DNA from 3 places in the Sporomusa intestinalis genome. Region 1 is predicted to be linked to each of the others. Evidence: riboswitches for the same ligand, from Rfam matches in the RefSeq annotation. Region 1 holds a riboswitch; each other region holds the start of a gene.
The links. A riboswitch is a leader RNA that binds a small molecule or an ion and turns the genes downstream of it on or off. The one in region 1 is predicted to bind cobalamin.
Positions count from the first base shown of each region.

Region 2: another riboswitch for cobalamin. It lies ahead of ACZ481_RS12570 (TonB-dependent receptor); the one in region 1 lies ahead of ACZ481_RS03960 (sirohydrochlorin cobaltochelatase).
Region 3: another riboswitch for cobalamin. It lies ahead of cobI (precorrin-2 C(20)-methyltransferase); the one in region 1 lies ahead of ACZ481_RS03960 (sirohydrochlorin cobaltochelatase).

Region 1 covers NZ_AP042390.1:846,531-852,610, forward strand. Annotated here, with positions in the region: gene ACZ481_RS03955 (diguanylate cyclase domain-containing protein) at 1-1,948, shown strand, start outside; cobalamin riboswitch at 2,098-2,276, shown strand; gene ACZ481_RS03960 (sirohydrochlorin cobaltochelatase) at 2,624-3,556, shown strand; cobalamin riboswitch at 3,774-3,954, shown strand; gene ACZ481_RS03965 (sugar phosphate isomerase/epimerase family protein) at 4,458-5,432, shown strand; gene ACZ481_RS03970 (ABC transporter substrate-binding protein) at 5,429-6,080, shown strand, end outside.
Region 2 covers NZ_AP042390.1:2,692,649-2,698,728, forward strand. Annotated here, with positions in the region: gene ACZ481_RS12565 (hypothetical protein) at 1-904, opposite strand, end outside; gene ACZ481_RS12570 (TonB-dependent receptor) at 942-3,713, opposite strand; cobalamin riboswitch at 3,915-4,093, opposite strand; gene ACZ481_RS12575 (CBO0543 family protein) at 4,604-5,092, opposite strand; gene ACZ481_RS12580 (transposase) at 5,213-6,080, opposite strand, start outside.
Region 3 covers NZ_AP042390.1:5,405,579-5,411,658, reverse strand. Annotated here, with positions in the region: gene serS (serine--tRNA ligase) at 1-958, shown strand, start outside; cobalamin riboswitch at 1,296-1,480, shown strand; gene cobI (precorrin-2 C(20)-methyltransferase) at 1,588-2,310, shown strand; gene ACZ481_RS25080 (FecCD family ABC transporter permease) at 2,307-3,365, shown strand; gene ACZ481_RS25075 (ABC transporter ATP-binding protein) at 3,374-4,138, shown strand; gene ACZ481_RS25070 (ABC transporter substrate-binding protein) at 4,173-5,114, shown strand; gene ACZ481_RS25065 (P-II family nitrogen regulator) at 5,409-5,780, opposite strand; gene ACZ481_RS25060 (P-II family nitrogen regulator) at 5,939-6,080, opposite strand, start outside.

The DNA of each region.
Region 1 (6,080 bases):
CGTTTATGAAGAGTGGGGACAACGGGAGGATTTTAATTTTTATTTGTCGATCCTGTCCCATCAGTTTAATTTTGTATTTAATCATTCCGCAAGGGTGGCCTGTTATGCTGTGATGCTGGCCCGGGCAGTTGGCTGTCAGGATACTGAGATTGTAAACATCGGCGCAGCGGCTCTGCTGCATGATATTGGTAAAATAAACGTGCCGATCAAGGTCTTATACAAACAGGGTACTTATGATCCCTATGACCGCAGCGAAATGGAGCGCCATCCGGTCTATGGCAGCCAGATGCTGCTGCGGTCCCAAGAACTGCGGGCGCTTACTGCCGGGGTACTGCATCATCACGAGCGTTATGATGGCAGTGGCTATCCCCATAAGCTCAAGGCCCTGGAAATTCCCCTGGCGGCCAGAATCATTCATGTTGCTGAAGCTGTTGACGTTATGACAACAATCCAGAATTATCAGCAGCTAAGAAGCTGGGACGAAGCTATGGACGAACTGGAGCGGGGGGCTGGCAGTCAGTTTGACGGGGTCCTGGTAAATGCTTTTTCGACATTAGAACCGGAGAGCTTTGCTGCCAGCCGGACGAGTACCGGCGAGGCAGCGGGCCAGGAACAGCAGCCGCCGCTTTTATCTGCCGGCAGTGTAGGCCTTTACCTGGAGAATATAGCAAATTTAGGCGTTATTTGTTTGAATAAAAACAATACAGTGGTATTCTGCAATGCTTATGCGGAGCAGCTGCGGCAGCTGCCTGCAGGTACTTTAACAGGCAAAAACTTTTTAGACAGTTATCCCCCACACCGGCGCGCCATGCTGGCAGACAAGCTGGAACAGTTGCGGTCTGGAAAAATGAACGAATGGTATCGCCTGATGGGCCGGAACGGGCGGTTTATAGAAAACCGGTATTCCCGAGTGACTGATGGCAGCGGCAGGTTTATCGGCACTGTTCTGGTCACAATTGATGTGACTAAGCGGGAGAAAGTGGTTCGCAGCCTGCAGGCAGCCCGGGAAAGGCAGGCCGCTTTGTATCAGGCAGCCCAGATTATCACCTCAGCGTTAAGTATGGCCGAGGTTATAGAAGGTATCCTGCAGATTATAAAACAGACGATGGCTGTTAACAAGGCGGAAATTCAGTTATTAAACGAAAATAACGACAATATCCCCGCCGTGCATACGCAAGCCTACCGCCGCAGTGAACCGGCTGCCTGCCGGCAGGATTACCGTGAAGCGGCCAGCCAGGTTTATAATACTTTGCGGACCGTCATGGCTGCTGATGAAAAGAATGGGCTGGAAAAATATTATGTTCCACTTATTTACAGATGTGATCTATTGGGGATCTTATATATTGAAAGAAACACTGCAGGCGAGGATTCGCAGGAACGGCTGGAGCTGCTGGAGACCTTGGCCGGCCAGACTGCGATTGCGATCAGAAATGCCCGGCTGCTCGAGGAAGTACAATATCTGGCTGAGTATGATAATTTGACCGGCTTATTGAACCGCCATTCCTTTGACCGTTTTTATGCAGAGCAGTGCCGGCAGGCCGCAGGACAGCCGGTTACGCTGTTGATGATTGATATCAACGGCCTGAAGCTTATCAATGACAATTACGGGCATGTGGCCGGTGATATGCTGATTAAGGCTGCGGCTCAGGTTGTGAAAAACAGTATCAGCAGCGACGACCGGGCATTCCGTTATGGCGGTGATGAGATTGTTGTCCTGCTGCCAGGGGTTTCTATCCAGGAAGCACAGATTATTATTAAGCGGATCCTCCGCAATAGCAAGTGGTGGAAACCGGGCATTACAGCTAACCCTTATGCCGACCTGACCCTCAGTATCAGTATTGGTGCCGCCGGGAGCAGTGAAGTCAGTATGGACTGCCTGGTTCAGGAAGCCGATAAACGCATGTATGAAAGCAAGCGCCTTTATTATAAGTCGCTTGATATTAAGTGAGGGCTGCGTTGGGCGTGGCGGGCAGACCGATACATTGCAGGACGCAGTGGGGAAGCAATAAATTAAGAATAGAGTGATAATTCAGGGCAATCCTTTTTTAAGGATTGACAATCATTTCTTGAGATGTTATGCTAATTTCCAGAGGACAACTTCATAGGTTTGAAATAGGTGCCTAAAGGCTTAATAGGGAAGTCCGGTTCGATGCCGGCGCGGTCCCGCCACTGTAACGGGGAACAAGCTTAAGATATACCACTGAGCATTTTGTTTGGGAAGGTTTAAGTGAGTGATGATCCGGAGTCAGGAGAACTGCCTATTTGACAATCGCCGTTTGTTACCCACGAGGCATGGGGAGGGGATTACAGTAGACGCTTGTAACAATAGCGTAGCTGGCTTAGTTCGCTCCTGGTTAACACCCAGGAGTTTTTTTATAAAGCTACTGTTTATTACTCCCAACTTTAACGGTTGGGAGTTTTAATTTAATGACATTCTTCTCAACGCTCCTTTTTGAATTGCGCATTGGCGCGGGTCTCTTGCAGACCTTCCTTTTTACAGTTCTACTTTCATAATAAATAATTTTATTTCGGCGAGGAGGCTGCCTATGGGGCAATAAACAGAATTGGGGAGGATTTTCTCCAGCCATTGGCTTTGTAAAAATTTAAAGGAGTTGTTCTATTTATGAAAAAGATTTTTTCTTTGTTTACCACGATTTGCATGCTGGCTGTATTTGGCTGTGTCAGCCTGATCCCGTCGCTGGCTGCGGCTGCACCGGCCCCTGCAGGCAAGAAGGCCATTCTGGTGGTAAGTTTTGGTACAACCTACCACGACACGTTGAAAACAACTATTGAAGCGGTTGAAAACAAAATACGGGCTGAATTCCCTGATTATGAAGTGCGCCGGGCATTTAGCTCCCGGATTATTATCAAAAGATTAGCCGAACGGGACGGTATCCAGATTGATACTGAGAAACAGGCGCTTGACCGCCTCAAAGCCGAAGGTTTTACTGAGGTTATTGTCCAACCTATGCAAGTTACCGCTGGTGAGGAATATGAGCTGATTAATGGCGTGGTGGCTCATGCCAAGGCGGCTAAGGCCTTTGAGAAGATTGCAATCGGCAGACCGCTGCTTTACTATATGGGACAGGAAGACACCACTGATGATTATCTGGCCGTAGCCAAAGCATTGGAAACCCAATACCCGAAACTGAAAAAGAATGAAGCTGTTCTGCTGCTGGGTCACGGCGGACTCCATCCGGCAACGGCAACCTATCCTGCTCTGCAGCAAAAACTGCAGGATGCAGGCTACAAAAATGTATATGTTTATACGGTAGAGGCGTATCCGACTCTGGAAGGAACAATCGATAAGCTGAAAGCCAATAAAATTAAAAAAGTGACCCTGATGCCGCTGATGCTGGTAGCTGGCGACCATGCCAACAACGACATGGCCGGTGACGAAAGTGATTCGCACAAAAGTCAGCTTCTTGCCGCTGGCATTAAAGTTGACACCTATCTCCACGGTTTGGGCGAAAACGCAGAAATCCAGGCTATCTATGTTCAGCATGTAAAAGACGCGATTGATGAACTTAATAATCCTGAAGCTGAAGCACATTAAAAACAGGTAAAAATGACACATCTCCGATACTATCGGAGATGTGTTTTGTTTGAAGAACCTGAAAAAAGTATAAAATAATACTCCTGTGAGATTTTGTATTAGCAATGCAATCAAAAAAATGAGAAGATTAAGTATTATTGGAATATATGCAAAATCCCGCCAAAACTATTGACAAGCTTCTAACTGTCCGATAAACTTAAATTACACCTGTATGTAATTTAATACTGTTGAGTTGGGTGCCCGACGGGCTTAATAGGGAAGACCGGTGAGAAACCGGCGCGGTCCCGCCACTGTAACGGGGAGCAAGCTTAAGATATGCCACTGGGAAAGAATTTCCGGGAAGGTTTAAGCAAGCGATGAACCGGAGCCAGGAGAACTGCCTAGCTGACAATCGCCGTTAGAGACCCACGAGGTATGGGGAGGGGATTACAGTTAAGCGCGTATCTTCTCGGGTATACTCAAGAAGTTAGTGATCTGCTGAATTCACTCCTGGTATTAAATACCAGGAGTTTTTTATTGACATACTGTAGCTATATTTCCGTAGGTCCTGGCCATGCGGGGAGTAGGAGGGAAACGAAGTGTCACAATATGTTCCGGCTAATTGGCCGGTTGACAAACGTAATCGGTCAGTGCGGTTACGGGCCGTGAAGGGGTGTTGCCGGTTACCGGACCGTGAACCTGGTGGTAATGCTTCCATCCCGAAAACGTACGAAACCTTGACGTTAAACAGAGCGCAGAGCAAAAGTGTGCGGCTGCCCTTAGCAGCGGGTAAGGGCTGAGTCTAAGTTATAGGCTTACCGGCTTACGCCATCGAGTAGCTAAAAAATAAAAGCTTTAGAGGCAGATGCCAACCTTTCGCAGGCGGCATCTTTCTTCTTCTGGCACAGTAAAGGATGTACATATGCTACAGCTTGTAAATTTATCAAACTATACGACTGATAATGAGCTTATCAGCAATAATGGGGAATGTTTGCGGAGATTTTTGCATTTTCACCATTTAGATGGCATTGAGATGATGTTTTGCGGGCCCCTGGATGAAACTGTCCATAAAAAGGAATGGATTCACGGCGTTCATCTTCGGTTCTGGCCCTGGTGGCTTGATTTTTGGCGTGGCGATCAGCGGGCATTATTGCAACAGTTTGCGAGTGAGGCGGATATTAGGGACTGCTACGGCGGCGTAACCCAGGAAGAATGGCTGAATGTCTACCGGGAGAACATTGCCGCCGCCCGGCAGGCGGGCGCTAAATATGTTGTGTTTCATGTCAGCCATGCCCGCATCTCTGAGTTGTTCAACTGGAATTTTCATGCCACCGACCGGGAGGTAATTGAAGCAACCGTAGAGGTTATTAATGCTCTCCATAGCTCGCTGCCGGCAGACATGACCCTCTTATTCGAAAATCTGTGGTGGCCGGGGTTAACCTTGCAGAGCAAGGAACTGACAGCGTATCTGCTGGATAACGTAGCTCACCGCAATGTCGGCATCATGCTGGATACGGGCCATCTGATGAATACGAATCCGGCCTTGCGGACGCAAACGGAGGGGATCGACTACATCCTCAGAACAATATCCGGGCTGGGCAGCTATAGCCAGTATATTAAGGGGATTCATTTACATCACTCCTTATCGGGCGAATACATCAGGAGCAGCCAAAGCAGCCTGCAGCGTCAGGAGAACTATTCCATGACGGCCCTTATGCATCATGTCCTTAAGATTGATGAGCATTTGCCGTTTAGTGTGCCTGAGGCAGGGCGAATTATTGATTATGTTCAGCCTGATTACCTGGTGCATGAGTTTATGAAGAATTCAATGAGCGAGTGGATAGAAAAGATTACATGCCAACAACAGGCAATAAATAGGATGAGGTCAAGCATATGAGATATTTTCAGATGATCAAACCGGCTGCAATGTTGCTGTGCCTGCTGCTTTTTTTAGCCGCAGGCTGCGCCAATCAGCAGGCACAGCAGGCCGGGCCGCCGGCGGCCGGCTATGAGGTAACAGACGGCAAGGGCAATGTACTGAAACTGCCGCACAAACCCCAGCGGATTGTATCCTTGTCGATCAGTACGGATGAAATCCTGCTGGGCCTGGTGCCGACAACACGGATTGCCGCGCTGACCTATTTGGCGGATGACGGCGGTTTATCCAATGTTACCGAACAGGCTAAGGCCGTACCGGCGAAGATCAGGGCCAACGCGGAAGCTGTCATTGCCCTGCAGCCTGATCTCGTGATTGTGCCGGACTGGCAGCCGGTGGAGTTTGTGCAGACAGTCCGGGATGCAGGTTTTCCCGTCTATATTTATACATGGCCTAATTCTATTGAAGAAATCAAAAGCGTGATTTTGGCGATTGCCCGGGCGGTCGGCGAACCGGAGGCGGGCGCGAAGCTGGTTGCCGATATGGACAATACCCTGGCTGAGGTTGGTGCCAGGGTCAGGTCGATACCTGACAGCCAAAGGCCGGTGGTGGTCCGTTTTTCCCTGATGGGCGGCAGTGACGGTACAGGCACGACTTTTGACGATATCT
Region 2 (6,080 bases), 1.8 Mb from region 1:
TAGTAATCGCCATATCCCGGTATTCGCCTTTTACGCCTGGGGGAATACTAAGCTTGCGGGACGCAGCCAGACTGCCGTTATTAATGTTCACCGCATGAATGGCTGTTTCTTCATTGGGAAAGCCCATTTGCTGATAGCCGCCGGAGGAGCAGGTAAATAACGTATCGTTAAAAGCATGAATATTAAAAGTGTTTTTACCGATGCGCTGCGCATCTACGGCAACAAGGCTGCCGTCCTTTTTGATTTCATATTGCAGCAAATAGCCATTGTCATAGTTATCATAGCCACCGTCAAGGTTTACACTGGTGATGGCATAGAGATAGTTATCTTTAATTACCAGCCCTTCGCCATGAAAAGTGGCTTTATCATCATAAGCGATGCCGGTTACTTTGGCCGCATCCTCCTTTAGACTATAATGCTCGCCTTCACTTAAGGTGGCTTTGCCTAAGCCGGCAATGGCTATATTGCCAAGGTCATAGTCCGTAGTATAGAGAAAATCACCATAAGTCGCGGCTGCATGGATATTAGGCACGCTTTTCATTTCGCCGGTACTTACATAATCGGTCCAATTCGCACTGACCGGATTGATGATATTAATTGCCTTCAAATCGGTTGTGCTGTAAGTATACTGACGCAACAGCACCTGGCTTTTGCCATTGTGATTGATGGTGAACACGGAGGGGTCCCGGTTGAGCTCATCAATTTTCATTGTGGCCGAAGCCGGATCAATATAAGCGGTGACTCTGGAACCGCTTAAGGTCCCAACCTGGCTGTTATGAAAGTCTGATGGCACTACGGCGGCCAGCTCCGCCCCCAGGGCCTGGCTGGTGCTGAGCAGGCAGCTTAATACAACTGCCGCCGCTAAATTTTTTTTGGTATAGCGTTTTTTATGACGACGTACCATTGGCTTGACACTCCTTTCAATTTATCCTTGTTATCGATTAGAATTCATAACGTACTGTGGCATAATAAGTCCTGCCCTGAATGGGAAATTCCGGATTAATAAAACCATCAACAGCAGCAAGCAGCGGACTGTAAATCTTCATTTTCGGACCTTTATTAAAAATATCATTACAGCCCAGGGTTACCTGCAGGGTTGTATTTGGTTTCCATTTAATCCCGGCAGCCACTGTAGTCAGTGAAGCCACCGGTTTGCCGGACAGATAGGAAGCTTGGCCGCCGCGCTTGTCTTTCTCATAATCGGTGAAATATTCACCAACATATTTGATTTCGCCGAATATGGCCAGCCGGCCGGTGGGATGGTAGGTCAGACGGGCTGAGCCTTCCCATTCCGGCGCATAAGGCGGCCAGACGTCACGCCAGGGACCGATTTCGCCGTAATCGGCAAATGTGCTGTTGCGCCTTTGCAACTGGACTTTGGTATAGGTAGCCTGCAGGTCGAAAGAAAGCTTTTCCCAGTTCAGGCCGGTCTGCAATTCCACACCGCGGGCTTTGCCGCGATTGTCATTAAAGTAGGACCAGTAATCCAGTCCCCGGCGCGCCAGCTGCAGCATATTATCCGAATCCCGCCAAAAATAGGTCGCTGTCAGGTTGGCATCGGCCTTGAGCATTGTGCCGGTAAACAAGGCGCTGATATCAAACTGTTTGCCCTCTTCCGGCAGGGGGAAAGCGGTTCCGCTCGCGTTGGCCCCCCGCGGCGGCGGCAGGATGCCGGCCCCGTCGCCGGCAATTTCATACAGGTTCAATAACCGGTAATAGGTGCCGCCGGTCATACGCATGGTAAAATTGTCGGCAAACTGCTTTTTCACCGCCAGTTGCCAGGTAGCCTTGCCGTCAGTTTGCTCATCCTCTTTGCCGAACCATTGATGCGCATCTTCTTTCTGCATACGGGTGCTGCGCCCTATAATCCGGGATTGATTGTAGCGGCCGCTTGCCGTCAGCCATAACGTCTCTTGTTTGTCGATGGTAAAGGTGTCCTGGATTTGGGCATTCAGCAGTTCCTGTTTGTAATAATTACGGAATCTGGCCAACAGGGCATCTACTGCCTGGCCTGTGTCATCTTGGGAGTATTCATCCATGCCGGAACCGCGAACCTTCATTTTTTCACTGGAGAAATTTATCTGAAACTCAAGCAGCTGCCGGTCTGTCAATTCATAGCTGCCGTCCACCTGCGCATTGTATTTGTCTGAATTATAGTTGCTCCATAACCGCATTGGCGTTTTCCAGTTGGGCGAGGTGTCCAAATCGTAGGCCTTTTCCGTATTGTATTTCTTATCCTGCTGCAGGTAGTCGAGCATCCAGCCCCATTCCAGCTTCTCGGCCGTATCCCGCCGCTGCACTAATAACTCCCGGGAATCAATCACCTGTCGCCGGCTTTCCGCATAGTAGACATCCTTGGCGTCTACATAACTGCCAATCTGCACCGCAGTACCGGTACCTTCGACCCACAAACTATCCGGCAGGTGCCGGTCGATTTTTTTCCAGCTGCCTTTGATCATCCAGTTGTCATCCTGCCACTTGATCAGCGCATCGGTATTTTTGAAATCATTGTACCGGCGGTGCCGTTCATCATCTTTCAACAGTTGTATTTTCTGTTTCCATTCCGCTAACTCTTTACTCTTATTAGCCATCGCAGGATTCGTATCCGGGTCGGCTTTATTTACCGCGTATTCCGCTTCAGCCCGGGCATAATCATGATAGACCGCATCTTTGGCGGCTGTATCGGCGCTTTCAAAGAATTTTTTAAAATCAGCCGGATTAGAAAACTTTTCCTGCCATTTTTCCATATCCTTGATAGCAGACCAGAGGCTTACCGCATTTTTCCCCGGCGCCACCGCATAGTTTCCCTGGTAGGACCGGCTGTAGAAATTATCCTGTCCAGCCGTATCATCCCGGACAAAGTCCAGCCATTGCCCGGTATTTTCTTTAAAGCTTTCCTTCTCGGCTTCGGTTAGGCCGACATGATACCACTGGCCTGCCTGGTCAATCATCTCAGTGTTAAAATTATTGATGTCCGTCTGCAGGCCGTCCCGCATTGTAACGGCATAGGGGAGATTGCGTTGGGCCGCATAGTTCTTATATTTAAAGTTACCGTCGCTTTGCTCCCGGTTCAACCCCACCATTAAGCTGCCGCTGCCCAAGGGCGCATCGACCTGCAGGGAATAGGCGGCGCCGCCGTAAGCGGCACGTCCCGCCTCGGCCGCCACATTGGCTTTGGCAGGCCGTTTAGTAACAATATTGATGACACCGCCCATGTAAGTACCGCCAAACCGGCTGGGAATATAGCCGCGGTATACCTCAATCCGTTCCACGTTTCTGACCGGTATTGTCGAAATATCCACAGCCGCATCGCCGCCGAGATTGGTAAGCACACCATCGATAAAAACACCGACCTGAGCCGCGGTTGACCCGCGAATACTGACTGTAGTATATTGTCCTTTGCCGTTCACCTCGCGAACGTGAACGCCAGGGACTGTTTTCAGTAAATCAGGCAGGGTTTTCTGCTCGCCTTTATAGTCATCAGGGCGGATAACCGTGACTGAACCCGGCGATAATTTGCTTTCCCAGTCAGGCCTTTTGGCTTCAACCGTAACCCCGGCCAGGGTAAACTCCGGATTATCGGCCACTAGAATTTCCTCGGCTTCTGCCGGCTGAACACTCAGCCCCAGAGATATTGCCACTGCTAAGGCCAGACTCAGCTTTTGACCAGGGTGGAAATGTTTTGTGACCAAAATCTTTTCCGTGTTTTTCATAATTATCTCTCCATTAACAAAGGTTCTTTACTTTCCGCCGCAAGGCAGCAGCCGTGGCGGCGTGGCCGGTTTCGACCGGCTAGGCTGCCGAGCGAGGAGGTTCCTTACGGCAATAAAAAAACTCCCTGTGGGAGTGGGTACGTTGCCGCTGGGTCGCTTTGGGGCTTCGCGTAATCTCCTCCCTGTCGCTCGCAGGTAAAAATGGTGATTGCTGGACAGGCAGTTCTCCTGACTCCGGTTCATTGTTCCCCACGCCTTCCCAAAACAATTGCTCAGTGGCGTCTTGTGGGTTACTCCCCGTTACAGTGGCGGGACCGTGTTGGCTTTGCACCAAACTTCCCTATTAAGCCCTTAAGGGCACCTCTCCCCTGGATTATGCTGTTGTTAACCTGCGCGGCCGCTGCTGCTTACGGCAAAGTATTGACCTGTTTGTCCCCCTTTTTGAAATTATAGTTGCCCTGCACTGATAACAATACATGAGAACTTTTGTAGAATACAGACAGACATATCGATGCAAAAAATAAATAATTTTACCTAAATAACGGTAATTTCTAGAATAAATTGTAAAGAAATGGGTGATAACGAGAACCCTACCTTAGTATAGCGCAGGCTGAAAATCCAGTAAATCCCTCATTCGAGTGATTTTTCTTACTATTTTGACTGGGAATGAGGTACCCCTCAGGCGACAAAACTGTGGTCCTGTCATCGGCTGTTGCCAGCCGTCCGCCTCTATTCGACAGCAGGTAAGCGTTAAACAAAGGCTATGCGGCAAAAAAATACCTGAGGTATTAGGAGCATAATACCTCAGGCGGATGCTGTGCTTGTATCCCGGTTAAGTTTAGTATTGGCTGCTTGCAACCTTGCGGCCTGCTTCTGTTATGGGCTCACGCTCAATGCTTGTGGCCGAAATAACCGCAACCCCACCGGAAGAAGGCAATAAAGGATCTAGACAATAAAAATGCAATCGTTAACGTATACAGTGTGGTAAACCAGTTCCAGTCTATATACCTGATGAGGTTGGTATATAATTCGAGCGGATATTCTATGGCGGTTATGCCTGCGCTGAACAATACGGCATAACCAATAATCGGCCAGAATCCCCGCTCGCGGGTGACTTGATTGTATAATATGCATAGTACCGGGAACACCCATAGTTCAAATAACAGGCTGGTATCGTAATAATGGGACAACAGTCGTATTGGATATTCCACAAGCTTTAATTCAACGACCGGGCTCCCCCAGGCGAAATCAAGCAGACATTTGAACAAAAAAATGACGATCCAGTCCGAAAAATATTGCCATTCAACAGCGAAAAGCAGCAGTAATAAAGTAACCCCTGCTGCTATTATCATAATGATTTGCTCCACACCCAAATTCATTTGCCCTACTCTCCCGCATTATATAATAGGTTCTAATAGGTTCGGTTAAGGATTTCTATTAAACCTTAAACCTAGTTATTCCCATAAGTCTATTACTTAAGCCCAGGGCGGGGTCAGGCCTTACACTTCACACAAATCGTTGCTAATTTTTTCTGCCAGGCGTTTCAGGTCATCGTTGTCAACGACTTTGTTGTACCCTCTGATAATCCCGCTCATGCTTAAGGGGAGCACCTTGGTCAACTCTGTTTTTGTCATTACTGCCATCCGAACGGCTACGTAGATGAGGATATTTCTTGCCGCTACCACGCGGCGGTCATGTCTTTCGTGCATGATCCGCTCTTTATTGATCTCACTGACTGATGCTACTGTTGTCAATAATTCAGCAAAAGTGACGGACAGGGCGGCCGGCACCACGCATGTTTCTGTTGTCTCCGTCCTTGCATATAGATGCTCAAAAGCCTCAGCTTGCTGAATCTCCGGCAGTTCTATTTCCATATACTCCAGATACTTCTCAATCGCCTTCGTTTTGTTATTAGAAAGCATGGATAATATGAATTCCGTATCCACAATACTGCTGTTTCCGGTCCGATATGCAAGATGACTGGTCCAACAGGATTCAGAGGTCCCGGCCTTTATGGGATTCTGGTGAATATACCGCAACAGGCTTATAAGATACGGATCACTATTACACAGCTTTGCCTTATAGCGCTGTTCGAAGACATGTCCCGCTCTGTCATATTTACGGTTATAATATTGGGTATAGCTCTGCTGAATCCCCTGCATGATTTTAGAAAGTGGTTCATCTGCAACTCCTCCCAACAGGTGAACATGGTTATCCATGATGGCGTAGGCGTACAGATGAAACTGGTATTTCTGTTTATACCGTTCAACGAGGGCAAGGTACTTCGATTTATCGCCTCCATCATGAAACACAACTTCTCGGTTGTTGCCGCGAGCTATAATATGATACAGAGCTCCCGCATAATGA
Region 3 (6,080 bases), 980 kb from region 1:
CAATGTGCCTCATGTATCGGTGCCTATAGGTAAAAATGAACAGGATAATAAAGAAATTCGCCGCTTTGGTACACCGCGTGATTTTACTTTTACACCGCTTGCCCATTGGGAGCTTGGTGAAAAATTGGGTATTCTTGACTTTGAGCGGGGCGGCAAAGTAACTGGTGCCAGGTTTACTTTTTATAAAGGGCTGGGTTCCCGGCTGGAACGTTCATTAATTAACTTTATGCTCGACCTTCATACCCAAAAACATGGCTATACCGAGTTCTTTCCACCCTTTATAGTTAATGAAGCCAGCATGATTGGCACAGGCCAGCTGCCTAAGTTTGCCCAGGATATGTTTAAGCTGGAAGGCCTTGACTATTATCTTATTCCCACGGCAGAAGTGCCGATCACCAACCTGCATCGCCAGGAAATTCTGGATGCCAAGGAGCTGCCGCTTTATTATACAGCCTACAGCGCATGTTTCCGGGCCGAGGCCGGTGCTGCCGGCCGGGACACCCGGGGGCTTATTCGTCAGCACCAGTTTAACAAAGTAGAGCTGGTTAAATTCAGTCTGCCGGAAGAATCTTACAATGAACTGGAACAGCTGACTCTTAATGCGGAAAAAGTATTGCAGCTGTTAGGCTTGCCGCACAGAACCATGTTATTGTGTTCAGGCGACATGGGATTCTCATCGGCCAAGACCTACGATCTCGAGGTGTGGCTGCCTAGCTTCAACACCTATCGCGAGATTTCATCCTGTTCCAACTTTGAAGATTTCCAGGCCCGGCGGGCAGAGATAAAATTCCGCCGAGAACCCAAGGCCAAACCAGAGTTTGTCCATACCCTGAACGGATCAGGGGTGGCAATTGGCCGGGCGGTTGCCGCTGTTTTGGAAAACTACCAGCAGGAAGACGGTTCAGTTATTGTGCCGGAGGTTTTGCGTCCCTATATGGGGGTAGATATAATCAGGTAAGACCGGGCCCCGGCACTTTTGCTGCTTGAAGTGCCGGGGTTTGCTATTCAGACATTATTAACCGGGACGAGATAAGGGCTTAAAAAGTACATAAGTATTGCAAACAGCAATAAGAGCACAAGATATTTTATCATTTTTTTCTCTCTTTTACATATTTTGTTTTATTTGTTAATTATAACAAATAAAACAAAGTAAATGAAGTTATTGCAAAAATAATGTTGCGATCCTGACGGTTGAATACCTGGTACCGTTACTTTATAAATTAGTAACTATCTGCGGTTACATAGCGTAGACATAAATTATCTTGACTTTTCGTACTGTTAATCATACAATTTAAGTAATTCTATATGGAACAGGCGCCCGATCGGGCTTAAAAGGGAAGCCGGTGCGAATCCGGCACGGTCCCGCCGCTGTAATGGTGAGCCAACTGCAAATGAGCCACTGAAATAGTAACCTATTTTGGGAAGGCGTAGTCCGGCGATGAGCCTAAGTCAGAAGAACTGCCTGTTTGACAATCACCGTTTTCACCCACGCGCGATGGGGAGGGGATTTGCGTCAATACGGCAAATAATCTCTGCCACGCCCGTGCGCGTGACAGAGATTTTATTTTTTAAGGAGTTGTTTAGATTATGGCAGGAATTTTTTACGGCGTCGGTGTAGGACCGGGCGATCCTGAATTACTAACTTTGAAAGCTATTAATGCCATTAAGTCGGCAGATGTAGTCATTGCTCCCCGGACGGAGAAAAAAGACGAAAGTACGGCAATGTCGATTGCCCGTCCGTATATTCAGGAAGGCAGTGAGGTTTTGGAGCTCGTATTTCCCATGAACTATAACGCCCAAGCCCTGTCTGAGGCCTGGGTGAGCAATAAAAGCATAATCCTTGGCTTACTGGATGCTGGCAAGAAAGTTGCGTTCCTGACCCTGGGCGACCCTATGCTTTATAGCACTTATATGTATGTGTATCGGCTGCTGGAAGATTCAGGCCATGAAATTGTTAATATTCCCGGCGTTAATTCGTTTTCGGCGATTGGCAACCGCTTAGGGGTGCCGCTGGCTGAAGGCGGCGATATACTCAGTATCGTACCTGCCACGATTGATGAAAAGCGTCTGGAGCAGGTACTGGCGGTATCTGATAATGTTGTGCTTATGAAAGTATACAAAAATTATACTGAAATTGTCGAAAAACTGCATAAACACGGTATGGTTGAAAACGCTGTTATGGTCTCCAAATGTGGTTTGGAGGGTGAAGAAATAATTCATGATCTGATAACGGCTGGCAGCAAGAAAGTTAACTATTTGTCGACCATTCTTACTAAACGCTCTAAAGTGAGTAAACACGCATTGGCATGAACAGCAGTTCGTTAGCGGCCCTCCTGCGGCGCAAACAGGCTAAGGCCCGTATTGCCGGCTTGGTCCTCCTGGCGGCAACCGTGTTGTTTGCTTTAGCGGCGGTTGGGTTCGGCCGGGCGGATATCAGCATGGCTGATGCGGCTGCCGTTATCTATGGCAAGCTGACTGGCAGCCAGGAAGCCTATAGTTCCATTAACGCTGCCCAGACGGCAATCATCTGGGATATACGCCTGCCGCGGATTCTGGCCGCTATTGCCGTTGGCGGCGGCCTGGCTGTGGCAGGTGTGGTTTTTCAGGCGTTGTTGATGAATCCACTGGCTGATTCCTATACCATGGGGGTATCAACAGGCGCTGCTTTTGGCGCCAGTGTTGCGATCTATCTCAATATATTTGCCCAGGGAGGCCTGCCGGTAACACTGTTTGCTTTTGGCGGCGCCGTTCTTACCCTGTTGATTGTTATGTCAATGGCGCGGGTAAAGGGGTATGTATCGTCGGCAAACCTGATTATTGCCGGGATTATTGTCAGCAGCATCCTGTCGGCAGCAATCAGTATGGTAAAAAGTCTGGCCGGTGAACAGGTATCTGCTATCGTTGCCTGGCTGATTGGCAGCTTAGCGGCTAAAAGCTGGGACCATGTGGTGTATGCCTGGCCATTGATTCTGGCCGCTTGTTTTTTGTGCTATTATCATGCCGGCGATCTCAATATTTTGTCACTGGGTGACCGTGAGGCCCGCAGCCTTGGGGTTAATGCGTCGCGTTTGCGGACAATCCTGTTGGGGGCCGGCGCGCTTATTACGGCGGTATGTGTCGCTATTGGCGGTATTATTGGTTTTGTCGGCCTGATTGTGCCCCATATGGTCAGAATGGTCACTGGTTCCGATAATAAGGCCTTAATTCCGCTATGCGGCCTGACTGGTGGTTTGCTGCTCCTGACAGCTGATACGTTTGGCCGGTCAGTCGGCAATATTGAAATCCCTGTCGGTGTCTTGACAACACTGTTAGGCGGGCCATTTTTTGTATATATATTCAGGCTGCGCAACAAGACGCTTGGGTAGGGGCGTTTATGATGATTAAAGTAGAAAACATACAATTTAATTATGCTGATAAACCGGTGCTGCGTGATATCAGCCTGAGTATCTGCCAAGGTAGTTTTACCGGTATCGTAGGCCCTAATGGCTCGGGTAAAACGACGTTGCTCAATGTTATGACAGGTCAGATGAAGGCCGTTGCCGGCAATATAACAATTAAAGACCGGGATATCACTGCCTATCGGATTGAGGAATTGGCCCGCTATATTGCGATTGTACCGCAAAATATGGAGATTAGATTCCCCTATACCTGTCTGGATATTGTCGGCATGGGCCGTACTCCGTTTAAGGCCAGGCTTCAAGGGCTGAATGACGGAGATTTAAGGATTATTGAGAATGTCATGCGGATTACTAATACGCTTGATTTTGCGGGACGGCTTATTACAGAGCTGAGTGGCGGCGAACGCCAACGGGTATTATTTGCCAAAGCCCTGGCGCAACAGCCGGAAATTCTGTTTTTAGACGAGTCTTTTTCCAATATGGATATTTTTTACAGCATTACCTGTCTCAACCTGCTCAAGGAGCTGTGTGCAGAGCAGGGATTAACAGTGGTGGCCATTATCCATGATCTTAATCTTGCCAGCGTCTTTTGTTCAGACGCTGTTGTTCTTAAGGCTGGCCGGCTGGTTGAGCAGGGGCCGGCGTCAGCCGTACTTACCCCTGCACTTATCCGGGATGTATTTAATATTAAGGTAGTACGTGCAGGCGAGACCGGTCTGGCCGTACTTTCCGACCTGTAAGGGGACGAACTTTGCTGAAGGGGTGAAAAAAGCAATGAAAACTAAATTTTTACGTGTTATTGGCATTGTTATCCTGCTGTTGTCCTTACTTGGCTGTGGCTCCCCTAAACAGCCGGCTGCACCGGATGAAGGCAGCATAAGTATTGTTGACGATTTAAACCAAAAGATCGTTCTTAAACAGCCGGCAAAGCGTATTATTTCTTTGTATTCAGCCCATACGGAAAACCTGCTGGCCCTTGGTCTGGGGCCGGAGATTATTGGTGTCAGTACGGCCGAGTCTGATCCCGCTGCTCAAAATAAGCCGGTATTTGACTATCGCGCCGATCCGGAGAAAGTCCTGGCTGCACAGCCTGACCTCGTTATTATCAGACCGTTTATCAAACAAAGTTATCCGGATTTTATTAAAACCTTAGAGCAGGCGAATATTACCATTGTTTGTCTGTATCCTGAGAAATTCGAGGATTTTGACAGCTATATTCATAAACTGGCTGTATTGACAGGCCGGGAGCAGCAGGCTGCTGACCGTCTGGCTGCTTTTCATAACAAACTTGCAGAGATTGCAGACCGTACAGCTAAGGCGCCTGTTAAAAAGCAGGTCTACTTTGAGTCAACCGCTACTGAGTACCGGACAATTACGCCGGCAAGCACGCCCGGGATCGTCCTTAATCTGGCTGGCGCCATCAATGTAGCTGCCGATGCGGAGGCAATAAAAACTGCCGGCAGCATTGCTGCTTATGGCAGTGAGCGCCTGCTGATGAAGGCCGATGCAATCGACATCTTTCTGGCGCAGCGGGGTCCAATGAATCCCGGGATTACTGTTGACGCAATCAAGCAGCGCCCGGGTTTTGACAAAATCAAGGCAGTGCGGCAGGGTCAGGTCTATATTATAGAAGAGAAACTGGTCTCAAGCCCGACCTTCCGTTTGGCTGAGGGGGTTGAACAACTGGCAACATTGATTTATCCGGAGGTGTTCTGAGTATAATTCATTACTAAAAAATATTATCCAGCCGGTTTACCAGATTTGTACAGACCAGTGATCGCACTTTTATTCGAAGTTACCTGAAAGAGGGGTAGGCAATGCAACAAACACAGCAGCAAATTTGCCGGCAATGTAAAACCGTGTGTGGGCAGGAGGACATACGCTGCCCCCGCTGCCATAAGTTACTGCGGGCTTATTGTGACGGAAAGTGCAGCGAGTGTACAGCAGAAAAGAAGTGTTACGAATGAAACTGCCTCAGAGCAAAAGCTCTGAGGCAGTTTCATTCGTAGCTTATTTAGCTGTATCTGCAGGATCAATGATGGCGATATCGCCTTCTTCACCGGTCCGGATGCGGATCGCATTGGCAATAGGATAAACAAAAATTTTGCCGTCGCCGATTTTACCTGTGCGGCATGCTGTTTTCGCAGCTTCCAGCACCTGCTCCACCGGTACTTCGCAGACAACAATTTCAACCTTAACCTTGGGGACCAAATTAATATTGTATTCCTGGCCGCGATAGACTTCCGTATGTCCTTTGGTCAGGCCGCAGCCATATACCTGAGTAACTGTCATACCGGTAACGCCGATATTGTTCATGGCTGTTTTTAGTTCTTCCAGCTTTTCCGGACGGGTTATAATTTCAATTTTTGTTATTGGTCGCATTCAGCTTCCTCCTAACCCGGTAATCTTATTAAATATAGTGTAAGTCATTCCGCAGGCTTTGGCAACTATTTCCTGTCAGGCGGACATAGCATAAAGCAATAAAAATCTCAGGGATACAGCGCGAGCTGTATTCCTGAGATTTTTAATAGACCGCTAACTTATTTTGGCATATCAGCCGGGTCGACAATGGCGATGTCGCCTTCTTCACCGGTACGGATACGGACCGCATTGGCGATTGGGTAAACAAAAATTTTGCCATCGCCGATTTTACCGGTTTGACAAGCCTGCTTGGCAGCCTCC